2 regions of the Endozoicomonas lisbonensis genome follow, and region 1 is predicted to be linked to the other one. Evidence: riboswitches for the same ligand, from Rfam matches in the RefSeq annotation. Region 1 holds a riboswitch; the other holds the start of a gene.

Region 1 (8,087 bases):
AAAAGCCTTCTTATGTTTCGCCTGAGCCTCCTGCTTACCATCTGGTTGAACTAAAACCTGAACAGGTGGTTGTGCATTCACGACTGTTTCTGCATAGTGAGCCCGCCATTGATAGCCGGTCCTGTTACCGCTATCAGTTGCATGGTCAATTGAACAAAGAGTGAGAAGCTATGTCTTACAACGACCCGGCTCTGTTACAGCAGTGGGAAGATAGGTTTGTTGAGTTTTTGCAGGGGCGGGAATCGGATGATGCTTCTCATGACATATCACACTTCCAGAGAGTCTGGCGAACCGCCTGTCGAATAGTGAATGAAGGCGATATGAGTGTTAACCGGCTGGTTATCCTGACCGCCTGCTATTTCCATGACATTATTGTTCTTCCCAAGAATCACCCTCAGCGTTCAATGGCTTCAACATTGGCAGCAGAAGAGACTGAACGCTGTCTGAAAGCACTGGCATTCCCGCAGGACCTGATTGGTGAGGTGTGTCATGCGGTGAAAACACACAGTTATTCGGCAGGCATACCGGCAGAAACCATTGAAGCAAAGGTGGTTCAGGATGCAGACCGGATGGAAGCTTTGGGTGCTATTGGCCTTGCCCGCTGTTTCTATACCGGAGGCAAGCTGAAACAGAAGCTGTTTGATCCTGAAGATCCGTTGGCAATGCATCGCGAACTGGATGACCGCGTCTATTCTCTTGATCATTTCGAGCTGAAGCTGCTGAAAATTGCAGACAGTATGCAAACGGAAGCAGGACAGCGGATGGCTGAGCGAAGCAGCCAGTTTCTGCGGGATTTTCGTGATCAGTTGTGTCGTGAACTGAAGGGCGAATACTAAATATAAATAACATTTGTAATAGCGGTGTGATCGCTTTTATACTCGGCTCACTTGTCGGAGCGCCTAAGGCTGAGACTGTACTAATACTGTACAGAATCCGTTGAACCTGATCAGGTTAGAACCTGCGAAGGAAACAAGTGAGCAATACATTGACGTTTAATAAGAGCTGCCCTGTTAATCTTATAGTCGGGGTATAGCTACCTAATTCAGATCATATTTGCTTGGGCATTTCCGGCAAGCCATTTATATAAAACTAAAGGTTTAACCATGGCTTGCGAAAAACACAAACTTTCTTATTCCTCTCTGTTAGAGGATGCCTGTCGTCCTTTTCCATCGTCCCGGAAAATCTACATCTCTGGTAGTCGTGACGATATTCAGGTGGGTATGCGTGAAGTGTTGTTGAGTGATACTTCCGGCCGGTTTGGCAATGAAAAAAATGAACCGGTGAGAATTTACGATACCTCAGGCTCTTACACTGATGATAAGCCGCTACACGATCTTAAGCGTGGCCTCCCCCTGCTAAGAGAAAAATGGATTATTGAAAGGCAGGACACGGAGAAGCTGAAGGGAAAGTCTTCTGTCTACGCTCATTCCAGAAATCAGGATCTGCGTTTTGATTCTGTTCGTTTTGCTGAGAAAAAAACACCCAGAAAAGCGCAATCCGGAAAGTGTGTAACCCAGCTGCATTACGCCAGAAGGGGAATCATTACACCCGAAATGGAATATATTGCCATTCGGGAGAATCTGGGCAGAACCGCTGCCGGTATTGATTCACCGATTACGCCAGAATTTGTGCGCAGGGAAGTTGCAGAGGGGCGTGCCATTATACCCGCCAATATCAATCATCCTGAAACTGAACCCATGATCATTGGCCGGAATTTTCTGGTGAAGATCAATGTGAATATTGGTAACTCCGCTGTCACATCCAGCGTTGAGGAAGAGGTGGAGAAGATGTTGTGGGCCACTCGCTGGGGTGGCGATACGATCATGGACTTATCCACTGGCAAACATATCCATGAAACCCGGGAATGGGTTGTTCGAAACTCTCCCGTGCCTGTTGGTACCGTTCCTATCTATCAGGCGTTGGAAAAGGTTAAAGGGAAGGTGAAAGACCTGAGCTGGGAGGTTTTGCGGGATACGATTATCGAGCACGCTGAACAGGGGGTTGATTACATCACGGTTCATGCCGGGGTTCTGAGGGCTCATGCGGCAAAAACCAGGGACCGGGTAACCGGTATAGTCTCTCGTGGTGGCGGTATACTGGCCCAGTGGTGTGAATTGCATGATGCGGAAAACTTCCTGTATACCAATTTCCGGGAGCTGTGTGAGGTCTGTCAGGCTTATGATGTAGCACTGTCTCTCGGCGATGGCCTTCGCCCTGGCTCCAGTGCAGACGCCTGTGATGAGGCCCAGTACGCAGAACTGAAAACACTGGGAGAACTCACACAAATCGCCTGGGAGTACGATGTTCAGGTGATGGTTGAAGGGCCGGGGCATGTTCCAATGAACAGGATTAAGGAGAATATGGATCTCCAGCTTGAATATTGTCATGAAGCGCCTTTCTACACATTGGGACCTCTGACAACCGATATAGCACCGGGCTATGACCATATCACTTCAGGCATAGGCGCTGCCATGATCGGCTGGTATGGCTGTGCCATGCTCTGCTACGTCACCCCCAAGGAGCATCTGGGGCTGCCTAACCGTGATGATGTAAAGGCTGGCGTCATTGCCTACAAAATTGCTGCCCATGCCGCTGATATTGCCAAAGGTCATCCGGGGGCAAGAGTAAGGGATGATGCACTGTCAAAGGCACGTTACGAGTTCCGCTGGGAAGACCAGTTTAATTTGTCGCTCGACCCTGAAACAGCCGTTGCCTATCACGATGAAACCTTGCCGCAGGATGGGGCTAAGTCCTCAGAGTTCTGTTCAATGTGTGGACCTGATTTCTGCCCTATGCGGATGACTCAGGATGTTCGGGAGATGGACAGTAGCAAACAGCCTGCTTTGTAGATACCGGTATCGACTGCCCTTCTTTGCTGATGTATTTCAGGAGCTTTTTCTGTCAATGGAATGACAGAAAAAGCGGCTGCTAGTGCTGCTAAACGGTAAAAACCATGCAACTTTTCTCAGCGTCACTCCCGCGAAGGATGTTGTGCCTGCTTTTACAGGACAGAGGCAAGGGTATCTATCAAATGTGTCGTTTGTTGCTTATTGCCCAGAGTAATGCGTAACCCAAGCTTTGCCTGACTATCCATTTTGGGACGAACAAGAATATTCGCTTCTTTTAGCTTTTGCTCAACCAGAGAAGGTTGCTTGAAAAATACCCAGACATAGTTGGCTACGGACGGCCAGTACTCAATTTTCTGCTTATCCAGAAATGCCTCAATCATTGGCTTCGAGACTTCAATCACCTCTTTCACGTACTCCTGTGTATATTCAGGATTGGCAAGCGCGGCATCAATCGCAACCACCGCCAGCTGATTCACGTCATAAGGTCCACGGACATTCAGTAATGCGTTGATATTGTCTTTACCGGAAATAATGTAACCCAGTCGTACAGATGGAAGTCCCCAGGTTTTGGAGAAAGTGCGGGTGACCAGCAGGTTAGGGTATTGCTCAACAGCGTCGCAAACCGTTTGCCGGGTATATTCGAAATAGCACTCATCCACCAGAATGGCTGCCTCTGGCGCAGCTTTGGCAATGTCCAGAATATCATTCCTTGCGATGGGGGTTCCACAAGGGTTGTTTGGGTTCGCTATGACAATCAGTCGGGTTTTATCGGTAATAGCGTCCATGACGGCCTGTTTTGGAAAACCGTTTTCTCTGGAATAAGCGGGTTCGATAATGTTCAGGTTTTCAATTTTTGCGCACTGGTGATACATGGCAAATGTTGGTCCGGGGATAATGGCTTCGTCGCCTTCTCTGCACGCCGATCGAATGATCAGGTCTATCCCCTGGTCTGAACCGTTGGTGGTCATAACCTGATCGGGCTTTACTCCGCAGTAGTCGGCAATTTTGTGAATAATGTCCCCATAAGCAGGATAAACCTGAAGCTGGTCATCGTTAATAAAATCGATCAACGCCTGCTTAACTGCCGGAGAAACCGGAAGCACTCGTTCATTAAAATCAAGCAACAGGTGCTGGTGGTTATCCCGACCTTCCAGTGGTGGTTTGTATGCTCCCATTTGAGAAATGTGGGATTTGAAAACACTCATCAGCATCACACCTGTTCGTTTTATAAGTATGTAAAAAAGGTTCCACACAGTATAAGCGGAGCCGAACTGGTGATCTATCAGAGTTCAGTTTTTGTTGTTAGGGATGGGGAGTCTTTAAAGAAGCTGAATATTTTTAAATCGTCCTTCCGGCTGATCCAGCTGCTGTATGGGCCTGTTTTGAAGATTGGGAATACAGCTGCTTTGGGGATAATTGTCCAGATACCAGTTTCCTCATCCCGGAGTCCAACAGGGCTGGTGGCAACCAGCGGAACAAGATCACCAAACGACATACCATTATTCAGTGCATCTGCCGCTGCCGCAGGATCAAGAACTCCCAGTTGCTCTATGGATACACTGCCAATACAGACTATGTGTCCATTGCTGGCGAAACTTGCTATTCGTCCCAGAGTACAATGTTTGACCAGTGTCTTGTGGTATGACTCTTTGTCTGTTGATTTGTCGACGACAATTGTATTGATGGCTAATCCTTCCCGGATTTGATCTCCGGAATATCGTGGCAGGCGATGTCCGAATCCCAGCATCAGTTTATAAACAAAGTTTGAAATATCCTGACCTCGTTGTTCGTCGATACCTGTAATGCCTTCACCCCAGGCAAAAGAGCGGTGGTAGTTGCGTTCAAAACCTGCATAACCCGGATAGTGGAAAATCACGTTGTGCAATTCTTCAAGATAGTTTTGAACTGTTGAAGTGACTGGAACTGACTTCAGGTGATCAGGAAGCTTCTGGTCAGGGTCTTTAGGATTGAGTTGCGCAGATACCAGTTTGGCTTCGTAAATTGCCCATGGTCTGCCAGTAAGATCAATACTGACTACCTTTGTGCCGGAACGATTCGCCATAAGGATCGCGCCCGATCTCAGTCCCTCCCCTCCTTCTGCCACACTCTTTAACACTCCTTCTTCCGCTCCCAGAATCACAGGCATCGTACCGGGCATTAGCATCTTGTAATTGTTATATACAAAAGTTCGTTCAACTCTTGGTGTCCTGACCATTTTCGGGGTCTTATTGATCGCTTCCCTGAAGGATTCCACAGATGATGAACTTAATCGTCCAATATGACGTGAGCGGACAAATTTCAGGCCAAACTCTTCCCGCCAGATAAGAAACCATGAGTCTTCTTCGGGGCTGATAGTGTCATTCAGATCGAATAACTGACCAAGAATATAAACAGGCGTATTAGCAGGAATACGAGTACTTGATGATTTCTGGTCTGTAGCGGTGTTGGCTGTGCCTGCCAGGTCTTTTGTTAGCGGTGTATCGGTGGGAACAGACAAAGCATCAGTGTCGTCCAGAGTTATCCCCCTGGCTTCCGGAGTGTAAGTCTTGAGAAAGGAGCCGTGATCGACAATATTCATAAATGTTTCTATATTGGCATCGAAACCGGACAGGTCATATAGAGGGGCGGGCTTGAATGTTCCGGCTATAACCTTTTTGGCTGCCTGTTTAAGATCCCCGGTGGAGTTGATGACTTCAGTCACCCGGTCTTTATCCCAGGGAGATAAAAAAGATGAGACCACATTGTTTTTGCCGATTGTTCCCAGTGATTGCTGACGGTCAAAGCTGAGTGTATTGGCTATTTCATCAAGGTTTTGCAGCCCTTTGTAGATGACTCCCGGTTGGTCGCTTGGGGAATAGGCACATAAATTGACCGATAATGCTGAAGCAGCCAGTCCGGATAAAAGTTGTCTGAGTTTCATTGGGTTTCGTTCTCTTTTTGAAAGTTGTGTGAAATGTAGTTCTTTATATGTAACTTTGAGCGTTTTTTATTCTGGATTTCAGATGGGAGTTCCTGAGAAACTTCTCAGTGATATTTGAGAGAGAAGATCGCAAGACATATCATGCGGGCAGAATAGAATTGGGGCTGTCGATGGAAAAATTACTGAGCCTGCTGGCTGATGGTCATTTCCACTCCGGTGAAGAGCTGGGAGAGGTGCTTGGTATCAGCCGGGCGGCTGTCTGGAAAAAGCTGAAAGCACTTGAAGGGCTGGGTCTGTCTCTGGACTCAGTGCGGGGCAAGGGCTACCGTCTGGGGCAGGGGATAGAGTTGCTGGACCAGGCCAGGATTGAAGCAGAGCTGGACAGAGCGTTAAGTAAATCAATAAAACTTCATACCTGTTTCAGCACAAGCTCTACCAATGATCTCGTTAAAGAGCTGAGTGATGGTCAACCTGGCAACCTGACATTTTGCCTGGCAGAGCATCAAACCAGTGGCAGGGGCAGGAGAGGCAGAACCTGGGTCAGCCCTTTTGGCTCGACCATTTCCATGTCTGCAAACTGGAGAATCAGTGAAGGAACTGCTTCACTGGAAGGTCTGAGTCTTGCCGTCGGGCTGGCTGTGTTAAAAGCTCTGGAGGCTAATGGAGCAAGAAACCTTGAGCTGAAGTGGCCAAACGATGTGCTCTGGCAAGGGAAAAAGCTCAGCGGTATTCTGCTCGAGGTGCATGGCGACCCTACGGGTGAGTGCGATGTCATTATTGGTATTGGCATTAATATAAAACTCAGTGAAGAGCAGAGAAAAGGGATCGGACAGCCTGCTGTCGACCTTTATCAGGTTTGCGGTAAAACCGTCAGCCGTAATGCTGTGGTAGCGCAGCTTATCAATACGCTCAGCCACATGCTGGAAGGGTTTTCCCATGGCGGCTTTGCTTTGTACAAAGATCAGTGGAGTGAACATAACGCTTTCAGAGGGCAGGAAGTGACTATCGAAACGGCAGGCCGAAAGGAAAGGGGTCTGAATGCCGGGGTTAATGAACAGGGTGGTTTACTGATAGAAACGGAAACAGGTATCAAAGTGTTTAACGGTGGTGAAGTGTCGTTGAGGAAATCATGAGAACCCTTCAGTTCGATGCGGGTAATACCCGCTTAAAATGGTTGCTGCGGGAAAATAGCCAACCAGCCGGTTCTGGCTTTTTCTGTAACACAGAGGACTGGGATACAGTGCTTCCCTGTTTTCTCGATACGGTTGGCAAGCTGGATCAGGTAAGCATCTCTATTGTGTCTGCTGATGAACGCTTTGAGCAGATTAAAAAGCATGTTCTTGCGACACAGACTGTACCTTTATATAAAGCAGCGGCAAAAAAAGTATCGGCTGGTGTAACGTTGTCTTACGACGAACCGGAAAAACTGGGGGTGGATCGCTGGCTGGCCATGCTGGCAGCTCACGCGACCAACACTCAGGACATTAAAATCGTTGTCGATTGCGGTACAGCCATCACTATTGATGTGCTGGACAAAACCGGGCTTCATCTGGGCGGGTATATTGTTCCGGGTATCAGCCTTATGAAAAAAACACTGGCGTCTAATACGGCAAAGATCAGGTATGTTGAATCAACCGATAACAGTGATCTTGCCCTGGGCAGAAATACTGCCGATTGTATTCATCATGGTGCGCTGGCTATGTCACTGGCGCTGGTTGATCGGGTGGTCGCTCAGTATCCGGGCTCCCGTGTCATTCTCTCCGGAGGAGATGGCGGTCAGCTTGAAGAGTTAATCGATGTCTATAAAGAAGGAAGGGTGAGTTTAATGCCTGACCTGATAATGGATGGTCTGGAAATAGCAGTCAGGGAAGATAGAAAAGGATGCGCTGGATAATATTGTTACTGCTAATAATGAATACAGGCTATTTTGCCTGGGGAACCTACCAGCAGTCACAGAGCCGTTATGTAAAGCCCGTGGTGTCAGAGCCTGAGAAACCGCAGGGAAAACGCCTGGTTCTCTGGTCGGAAAGTGGCAAGAATCTTCCTAAATCTGATCTTCTGCCTGAACCTGTAGAGCGAAACGGGCATTCTGAGCCAGAGGCTGTCCAGAATGATCAATGTCTTGTTGTGGGTCCCTTCGGTTCATCGGCTAAGGCTGACGAAATGCAGCAGCGCCTCTTTTCACTGGGAGTGACCAGCAAAGAGCGATCCGATAATGAAGCAAACAGCTATGACCACTGGGTACACATTCCACCGCTTGCTGGCAGGGAGGCTGCTATCCGGCTTCTGCGGGAACTTCAGGGTCAGGGTATTGATAG
Region 2 (8,087 bases), 1.6 Mb from region 1:
CCCGTTGCTCTTTCGGAGTCGAGGTATAGACATCATCACCGGCTAACGGCAACAGCAGCTCCCCCAGCTTGTCACCATTTACTTCCCGGTTGTATTCCAGCACATAGGGTAAAAACAGGTTCATGCAGAGTCCGTGGGGAAGGTGGCATATACTGCCCAACGCATGACCAAGGGAATGCACCATACCGACCATGGCGTTGGAAAAGGCGATGCCTGCCATGGTTGAACCTTCCGCCAGCGCCAGTCTGCTGCTGGCATCTGATGGGTTGTTCAGAGCAGTAAACAGATGATTGGAAATTTTTTTGATGGCTGCAAACGCGTAGGCGTCACTGACCGGGTTGGAAGCGAGGCAGGTATACGACTCAATCGCATGGGTCATGGCGTCCATTGCGGTCATGGCGGTGATGTGGGCAGGCAATGTCTGTGTCATTCTTGGATCGAGAACAGCAGCATTGGGGAGCAGAAAGCCTGAAGCGTAGCTTCGCTTTATACCATGGTCGTCGCTGATTACGGCGACCAGTGTCGCTTCTGAGCCTGTACCTGAAGTGGTTGGGATCACAAAAAAAGGCTTCAGTGGACGTTTAAGTGCATGTGCGCCTGCATACCGGCTGAGATCGTCACCACCTTCAGAGACCAGAATGTTAACGGCTTTTGAGGTGTCGATCACCGAGCCGCCCCCGATGGCAATAATAGAGTCACAGCCTTTTTCCCGGTAAATAGCTGCCGCCTGTCGAACACAGTGTTCACTGCTATCCTGTGGCACGTCGTCAAAAATGGTTGAGACAGTGACACTGGACTCTGCAAAAGCATTCTGCACATGATCAATAAGTCCTGCCCCCAGCACCCCCTTGTCGGTTATAACCATGGGGTTTGACAGGTTAAGAAGGGACATTTCAAAGGGGATATGCTCTAACGCCTTATGACCTGCAATGATTTTTACCGGGGAAAAAAATTCATAATAAGAATGGTTCATACTGATCGTCCCAGAATAATGGTTGTGGTGGTCCGGGCGTATATTTGCGCTGCTTTTGTGATTTTCTCTTTTATGCCCAGCTCAGGCGGGTATCTTTTGACGGCTTTTCTGGCAATGAATTCTGGCAGTATTAATGCCTCAAGCCGGTTCAGAATACGTACAAACTTTGTCGCGTAATTAAGATCGCCCTCTGCCACCATCCGGTCACGGGCAAAAGCGAGCGCGGTTCCTTCCTGAAAGCTGAACACCAGAAAGGCGTGGCTTGTATGCTTGAACCGGATAACGAGATCAGCCTTTCTGCTCTGATTCCTGACCAGTTCAAACAGGCCGGTGTCGGTAACTTTCAGTTTAAAGTTTGCGCCCTGTGGACTGGTAATCATTTCAATGTGGTAATTGGCGGGAATCTTTTTTATCTCTTCCCGGGCTACCTTGTCTATTCTGCTTAGTGCTGATAAGGCATTGCCGACAATGATCGTCATTATTTTCACGTAAACAGCCTGCAGGCTGGCTGGGCGATAAGTCTTCATTATTTTTCTTTATTTTGTCGAAGTCTGGAAAATATAACGGCTATCAACATTACCCACAACGGCAAACCCGGGCTTTTCACCGTTCTATCTCAACTATACTGTCTTTCCAGTGGCGCAGGGTGCCTGTTTGATGTGTAAGTTATCAGGCTGAGATCATACCTGTTGAACCTGATCCGGTTAGTACCGGCGTAGGGATTGTCGTGATATTCCCAGTTTGTCTGTTCAGCGTCTTCCAGCGATTCCAGAACATTGCTTCTGGCTCAGACCTTGCGCAGGAAGGCGGTACAACAGGAAGACGGTGTTCTTTCAGGCTGAATGCGTTGCTGTTCCTTTATGTTTAAGTGTTTATGGGTTAACGCATGTCAGACATAGTTATTTCAAAGGTTGTTTCAAAGACCGACACATCCAGGCTCTCCCTGCTGCTGAACTGGTACGCCAATCCCTATCACACGCCTGTTTTTATGGCGCACTACCTGGGGTTTTACGAAGAAGAAGGACTTTCACCTGCCATCATGGAGACGACAGATCCTTCTGATGTAACGGATTTAATTGGCCAGAACAAGGTGGATATTGCCCTCAAGGCGATGATCCATACTTATGCTGCCAGGGCTAAAGGGTACAAAGTGGTTTCAACCGGCACACTGTTTCATGAACCACCAACGGGCATTATCTTTTTGAAATCCAGTGGCATCAGTGGCTTTGAGGATATCCGGGGAAAAAGGATTGGTTATATTGGCCGCTTTGGGAAAATTATCATTGATGACCTTGCCCGGCGAGCAGGCATAGAGCCGGGTGCCTATGAAACCGTTCGGGTCGGCATGAATATGACCGATGCTATTCTTCAGAACCAGGTGGATGCTGGTATGGGAATAGGCTGTTTCCAACAGGTAGAACTGGAACAGGCCAGTGGACAGGAAACCGGAATACTTCGGGTGGACGAACTGGCTGGTCTGGGCTGCTGCTGTTTCTGCAGCATTCTGTTTCTGGTGAATGAAGAATACCTTGAGCATCATCAGGACGAGGTACGCCGCTTTATGAAGGCAACCCAGCGCGGTGTTCAATGGACCCTTGAAAACCCGGAAAAAGCCTGGGACCTGCTGTGTCAGCACATTCCCCGCCTGAGAACCGATACGTTCCGGAAAATATACATCAGCTGTCTTCCTTATTTTTCAAGGGATCTGGTCAATGTTGACCGAGACTGGAATAAGGTCGGGCTTTATGCTCAGGAGCTGGGCATTACCGATGAGTCTATGGAAGCTGCCTGCTGTTACAGTAATGAGTATCTGCCGGAACGGCCTTATGCCGCTTTTCAGCCTGTGGATGGCAGTTATATTTCTGAATCAAGGGCCTCTTGATACCTTCTGTCCCTTACTTTCTACTCCTTAACAGTGGAAGCCTGTTAGCAGGCTTCCGGACTCACTCTCTCTACCCCGATTTTGTAGGAAGTACACGACGTAATATGATCGTTCACCATGCCCATCGCTTGCATATAGGCATAACAAATCGTACTGCCGACGTATTTGAAGCCCCGCTTTTTCAGGTCTTTGCTCATGGCATCTGACTCAGGGGTTGTTACGGGGACTTCGTCCATGGTTTGCCAGTGATTAATGATGGGATGGTGGTTAACGAACTGCCAGATATAGGCGTCGAAACTGCCGAATTCTTGCTGCACTTTGATGAAGGCTCTGGCATTGGTGATAGCACTGTTTATTTTTAAGCGATTGCGGATAATGCCTTTGTCGTTTAAAAGTCGTTCTACGTCGGCTTCGTCAAACCGGGCGACTTTCTGCACATCGAAACCGGCCAGCGCGTTTCGGTAACCTTCGCGTCGCTTGAGAATGGCTAACCAGTTCAGCCCTGCCTGAGCGCCTTCAAGAATAAGAAATTCAAACAGGGTCTGGTCATCGTGGCAGGGGACACCCCACTCTTCATCATGATAACGAATATAAAGCTCATCGTTTGTACACCAGTGACATCGCTTCTTACTGGTGGTCTCCTGGCGGGTGGATTGTTGTGTCATCGTGTAGTCCTTTTGGAAACGTTATGCCCCGATGGAGCTGGCAGCCTGTAAAATTTCGTTCACAAACATCGTCAGTAATTTTGGCTGGTACTTTCTGTCCCGATAGACAATATAAGCCTGACGAACCTGTCGGTTGTACTCGGGAAGCAGCCTGACCAGGTCTGGATAGTCGTTTGTCAGAACCGTTGGCAGAAAAGCGATGCCCAACCCCTTTTCGACCAGCTCGATGATGACACGAATGTCGTAAACCACCAGGCGAGGAGTTATGTGAAACTTTTCAGCGATGTTATCGCCTTTGAATAAAGTCACATCGTATTTGTGATCGACATTCAGCCACTGATGCTGGTACAGCTCCCGGATAGTTTCCGGGCTTCCATGCTGCTCCAGATACTGCTTACTGGCATAGATACCGTGATAGGAGTTGAACAGTGGCCTTGCCACCATGTCCTGCATATTGGACACATCAAAGGTCAGCACCAGGTCCCGGTTAGTTTCCGGTTTAGCCTGCTCGTGACAGAGGGTTAAGTCGAAATGGACGCCCGGGTAGCCTTGCAGAAAGCGTTCAATCACGTCACTAACAAACTCTTTGTAGAAGTTGTGGGGCATTGAGATATTCAGTTTACCGGCCACTTCGGTTTGCTGGCTGACCAGCTGTGAAAAGGAGAGCTCTATCTGTTCCATTCCACTCATTAAGGAACGATACGCCTTGGCACCCGCTTCTGTTGCAACCAGCTCCCGCCCCTGTTTTTGCAACAGGCGTACACTGAGGCGAGCCTCTAAAGCCGATAAACGCCGGGACATGGTCGAAACCGGTAGCTGAAGCTTTACGGCGGCTTTTTGCAATGACCCTTCTTCGATTACAGTGCAGAGAAGATAAAGGTCATCAATGTTTCCAAATATGGAATCCAAGATCCTGTTTTCCGCTGTTTTTTGTAATTTAAGAAGATTTTATACTCTGTGAAACAATATTCAAGACGGGTCTGCAGGAGGTATTGTCATGACCAGAAAAGAATTTTTTATTAATTGCTTTTTGTCATCTGTTTTTATGACGCTGTTTATGTCCGGCGTTATTTCCGGAACAAAAGTGGGTTATGGCGCGGCATTTCTTTATACGTGGAGAGATGCGTTCCTGCTGGCCTGGCCTCTGGCACTTATATTCAACCTGACCGTCCTGCCACAGGTGAAAGGTTTATCCAGCTGGCTGGCGAATATTGGCCGTACAAAATGAGACTCTGCCTGAATACTCACTCTCCTTCCCGCTAAATACATAACTTTGAGTCGTCAATGCTTGCTGAATATTGCCGATAGCACACAGGAAAAACCGGGCAGACCGGACGGCTGAATAAGCAAAAAACAGTGAGCGGGATACTCTGGCAATGTTTAATGGCATAGGACCTCAGTCAACAGGCAGAAGTACTTCAACGGAAACCTCCGATCCAGTTGACCAGGGCGCTTCAGAAAAAGGAAGAACGTCGGACTTCAGGGATGTCAGTGTTGTCCCTTCGGCAGCGCTTTCGCACAATCGAGCCAGCCATTCTCAAAATCCGGCACGCCAGCTTAAGCGCCGAAGGATAAGGCCGGTTCATGTGAAAGGTGACTCAATAGGTTCCGGTTCGATATTGTGGCAGCCTACTTCCCGCCAGACACCACACCCCTCGACCCAGCCTCTGTCTAAAGCGCAATGTGCTGGTCTGCCCAAACGCAAGTTTATTGACCGGTTTATGGCGTTTGCCGTCTGCATAGTTCTGGATATGAGTTCGGTAAGGCAGAAGTTTGTGTCATACACTTCGGCAACCGTTTATCTCATAAAAGGTCAGTTACAAAAACTGCAACAACTGCTTAAACTGGGCGACTCTCTGAGTGACGATGAGCGTGCAGAATCCAGAAAACTGGTCAAAAATCTGCGCAGGAACGTTAAACAAGCTAAACAGGAAAAACTGGATGAGGCCCATAATTACATCCAGTTGGTTAAGGCGCTCAAGAAAATCAACCGTGGAGAAATCAGCAGTCACAAGGTTCATTTAGCCGGTATTGAGCTGGCGGGTGGCAAAGCGAACCTTGAAGATATCGATATGACCGTAACAGGCGTTGATCTGGTCAGCAGTACAAGTGGTGCGCTGGTTCCAAGGCTAAAGGCGGACGTGAAGGCCACGCTGGTTGTCCCTGTTCCCGGAAAACCCTCGGTTCGGGTCAGTGTCGACATTGAGGGTACTGAGCTGACCCTGGAAGGGCGGGTAATGCCTTTTGTTAATTCCTATATTCAGGGCAATACGATCAAGAACCTGTTTAAAAATATCCGTCATTTGCGGAAGAACAAGGAAGAGAAGTTTCAGCTAAGCCACCTGGGGCTATCAGCAGCGAAGGTATCGGCAAGGCTGGAGGATATTGATCCGGGAGCCATCAGCCGCATTGCTGCACGATCGGTTTATGGTAAGCGACGCCTGATCGAAAGGATGATGACCGACCTGAAAATGCCAGTCGATTTTCAGGTTGATGAACTGGAGCTGTTTGATCATGACCAGAAGCAGCCCATGTTAAAGGTTGAAGATCTCTCCGGACAGATGAAATGCCAGCGGGCTCATGAAGTAAAGGATGGGGGAAAGGAAACCAGAGGTTTCAGCCTGCAGACCGGCAACGTTTACTGTGATACTGAACAGGCTTCTGATCTTGCCAGCCGCACCCTGCAGAAAATGATACAGGTTCCGATGACGGTAATGCCCGGGGACACGCCGGTCACTTCAACCGTTTCCGGTGTTTTGAGTAAGCATTCAGAACGTTTCAGGGGAAACATCGCTCGTGCTGAAATAAATTTTGATATGGATTGTATTCATGAAAAGCACGCTTGCAAGGCTTTGGGGCAGGAGCGGCTGGATATCTGGGCGGATCAGCTGGAAGCATTTAATGAAGGCGCAACACATCTGGATCTTGGTGCCGGAGAAGTGCATGTAAATATTGAGAGAAAGGGAAGCGAGCGTTCGGTCACAACCAGGGTTAACGACTTTATGGTGGATGTCGATTTGCGTGAGGAATTACCGGACAAAGAGCTGAAACTGGACCTTCACGGTCGTGTACAGGGGCTTGATGCAGAACTCTCAGTCATCCAAAAAGACGGTGAAACCCACTACCACGGTGAACTGGAGCAGGTTGATATAAAGACAACACCGGAAACCATGACAATCACTAAAGGTCCGTTGGAAGTCTCTCTGCCTGGCAATGGCAGTTTGTCGTTTGATTCCGTTGCCGTGGACAGTCAGGCTCAGGAGGCGGGTCGTGACAATCATGTCAGAATGGATGGGCTCAAAGGCAAAGGTTCTGGCGATATTCGGGTAAAAAGTCCGGGCAATGAGTGGCGTGTGCCAGTGCAGGGTTCAGGCAGTGTTGAAGCGCTGGATCTGGCTGCGCAGCAGAATGCAGGCGGTGCTCAGGATGTACCTGAAACTCTGGCTTATGCTCAGTTGCAGACACTCAAATTAGATGATCTTGGAATAGCGGGTGCTCGACTGGGTGAGGTAGCGGTTGACCTGGATGAACAGGGCAGTGGAATGATTCGGTTAAACCGGGTTGAGCTGGATGGCAGTGAGTTGTTGAAAAATATTGAACTATTGCCAGAGGCGTACCGGCAATGGATTACCCCGGCACTGGTTGAAGGGCGAATTTTCCGTTGTGATATCTCCCTCAAGGTCCAGAATGGTGAAATTATCAGCGATCAGTCGCAGGTGTCCGGGCTGGATATCCAGCATACTCAGGAAGCCGGAAAAACCATGATGGGGCAGGCAGCAGGCTATCTGCTGGGGATGTTACAGGGGCTGGTTAATCGCCTGGATGTATCGGCTATCAATGTTCATGAAGGGCGACTGTGGCTGGAACTGAACGTAAAAGGCTGGCATTTGCCGGTACCGCTTTTCAAGGTTGGCTCAGAGCATATTAATGAAAAAGGCGGGGTGTCGGTCGCCGGACTGTTGCACGAAAACACCGGTGTGCAACTGATGGGGATGCGCAACAGTTACCGGGAGTTGCTGCATAGCGTCAATAGTAGTGTCAATAATAGGGCTAACACCGGGAGAAAAGGCAGCCTGCGAGTACTGGAGGAAACCTGCAGGATGGCCCCGAAGCAGGAGACCGTCAGCATTCTTCAGCGGGTTGATATTAACAGTATTCTGGAACAGGCCAGAACCGGGAAACCGGAGGCTGTGGCCGACCTGCCGGTGCTTTACCGTTTGTTTCTGCAGTATCCGGAAACGGTTAACCGAGCCTTACAGGTCAGGGAATTTATCCAGTCGCCAGCAGAAAGCCTGGATATGTTCAGGGCTGAACCTTATGCCCGACAGGTTGACCCCGTCCTTTTATTTCAGAGCCTGCAACGCGAAGGCGAACCGGAAAAGGCCCTGACAGTGATGGAACAGGCTCTTGAGCAGGCACCCTATAACCCCAGACTGAACTATTTTGCCGCCCGTCTCCTGACCGGCATACCTTTAGATAAGTTGCCATTAGATAGCTCTCCATCGGAAAAGCAGCTTCATGTGCAGCAGGCCAGGGTTGCCAGCCTGTTAGCCAGGGCGTCCAGAGG

What was found. A riboswitch is a leader RNA that binds a small molecule or an ion and turns the genes downstream of it on or off. The one in region 1 is predicted to bind thiamine pyrophosphate.
Region 2: linked by a shared signal. The riboswitch ahead of V5J35_RS17305 (ABC transporter substrate-binding protein) and the one ahead of thiC (phosphomethylpyrimidine synthase ThiC) in region 1 are both predicted to bind thiamine pyrophosphate.

What each region holds. Positions count from the first base shown of each region.
Region 1 is NZ_JBEWTB010000002.1:2,022,405-2,030,491, reverse strand. It holds gene V5J35_RS10150 (phosphodiesterase) at 1-164, shown strand, start outside; gene V5J35_RS10145 (phosphohydrolase) at 171-836, shown strand; TPP riboswitch at 882-986, shown strand; gene thiC (phosphomethylpyrimidine synthase ThiC) at 1,104-2,849, shown strand; gene V5J35_RS10135 (pyridoxal phosphate-dependent aminotransferase) at 3,002-4,054, opposite strand; gene V5J35_RS10130 (hypothetical protein) at 4,132-5,769, opposite strand; gene birA (bifunctional biotin--[acetyl-CoA-carboxylase] ligase/biotin operon repressor BirA) at 5,940-6,902, shown strand; gene V5J35_RS10120 (type III pantothenate kinase) at 6,899-7,663, shown strand; gene V5J35_RS10115 (SPOR domain-containing protein) at 7,651-8,087, shown strand, end outside.
Region 2 is NZ_JBEWTB010000002.1:3,646,157-3,654,243, forward strand. It holds gene V5J35_RS17295 (iron-containing alcohol dehydrogenase) at 1-973, opposite strand, end outside; gene V5J35_RS17300 (SCP2 sterol-binding domain-containing protein) at 970-1,500, opposite strand; TPP riboswitch at 1,606-1,713, shown strand; gene V5J35_RS17305 (ABC transporter substrate-binding protein) at 1,860-2,855, shown strand; gene V5J35_RS17310 (DNA-3-methyladenine glycosylase I) at 2,900-3,520, opposite strand; gene V5J35_RS17315 (LysR family transcriptional regulator) at 3,542-4,429, opposite strand; gene V5J35_RS17320 (DUF2798 domain-containing protein) at 4,518-4,748, shown strand; gene V5J35_RS17325 (tetratricopeptide repeat protein) at 4,897-8,087, shown strand, end outside.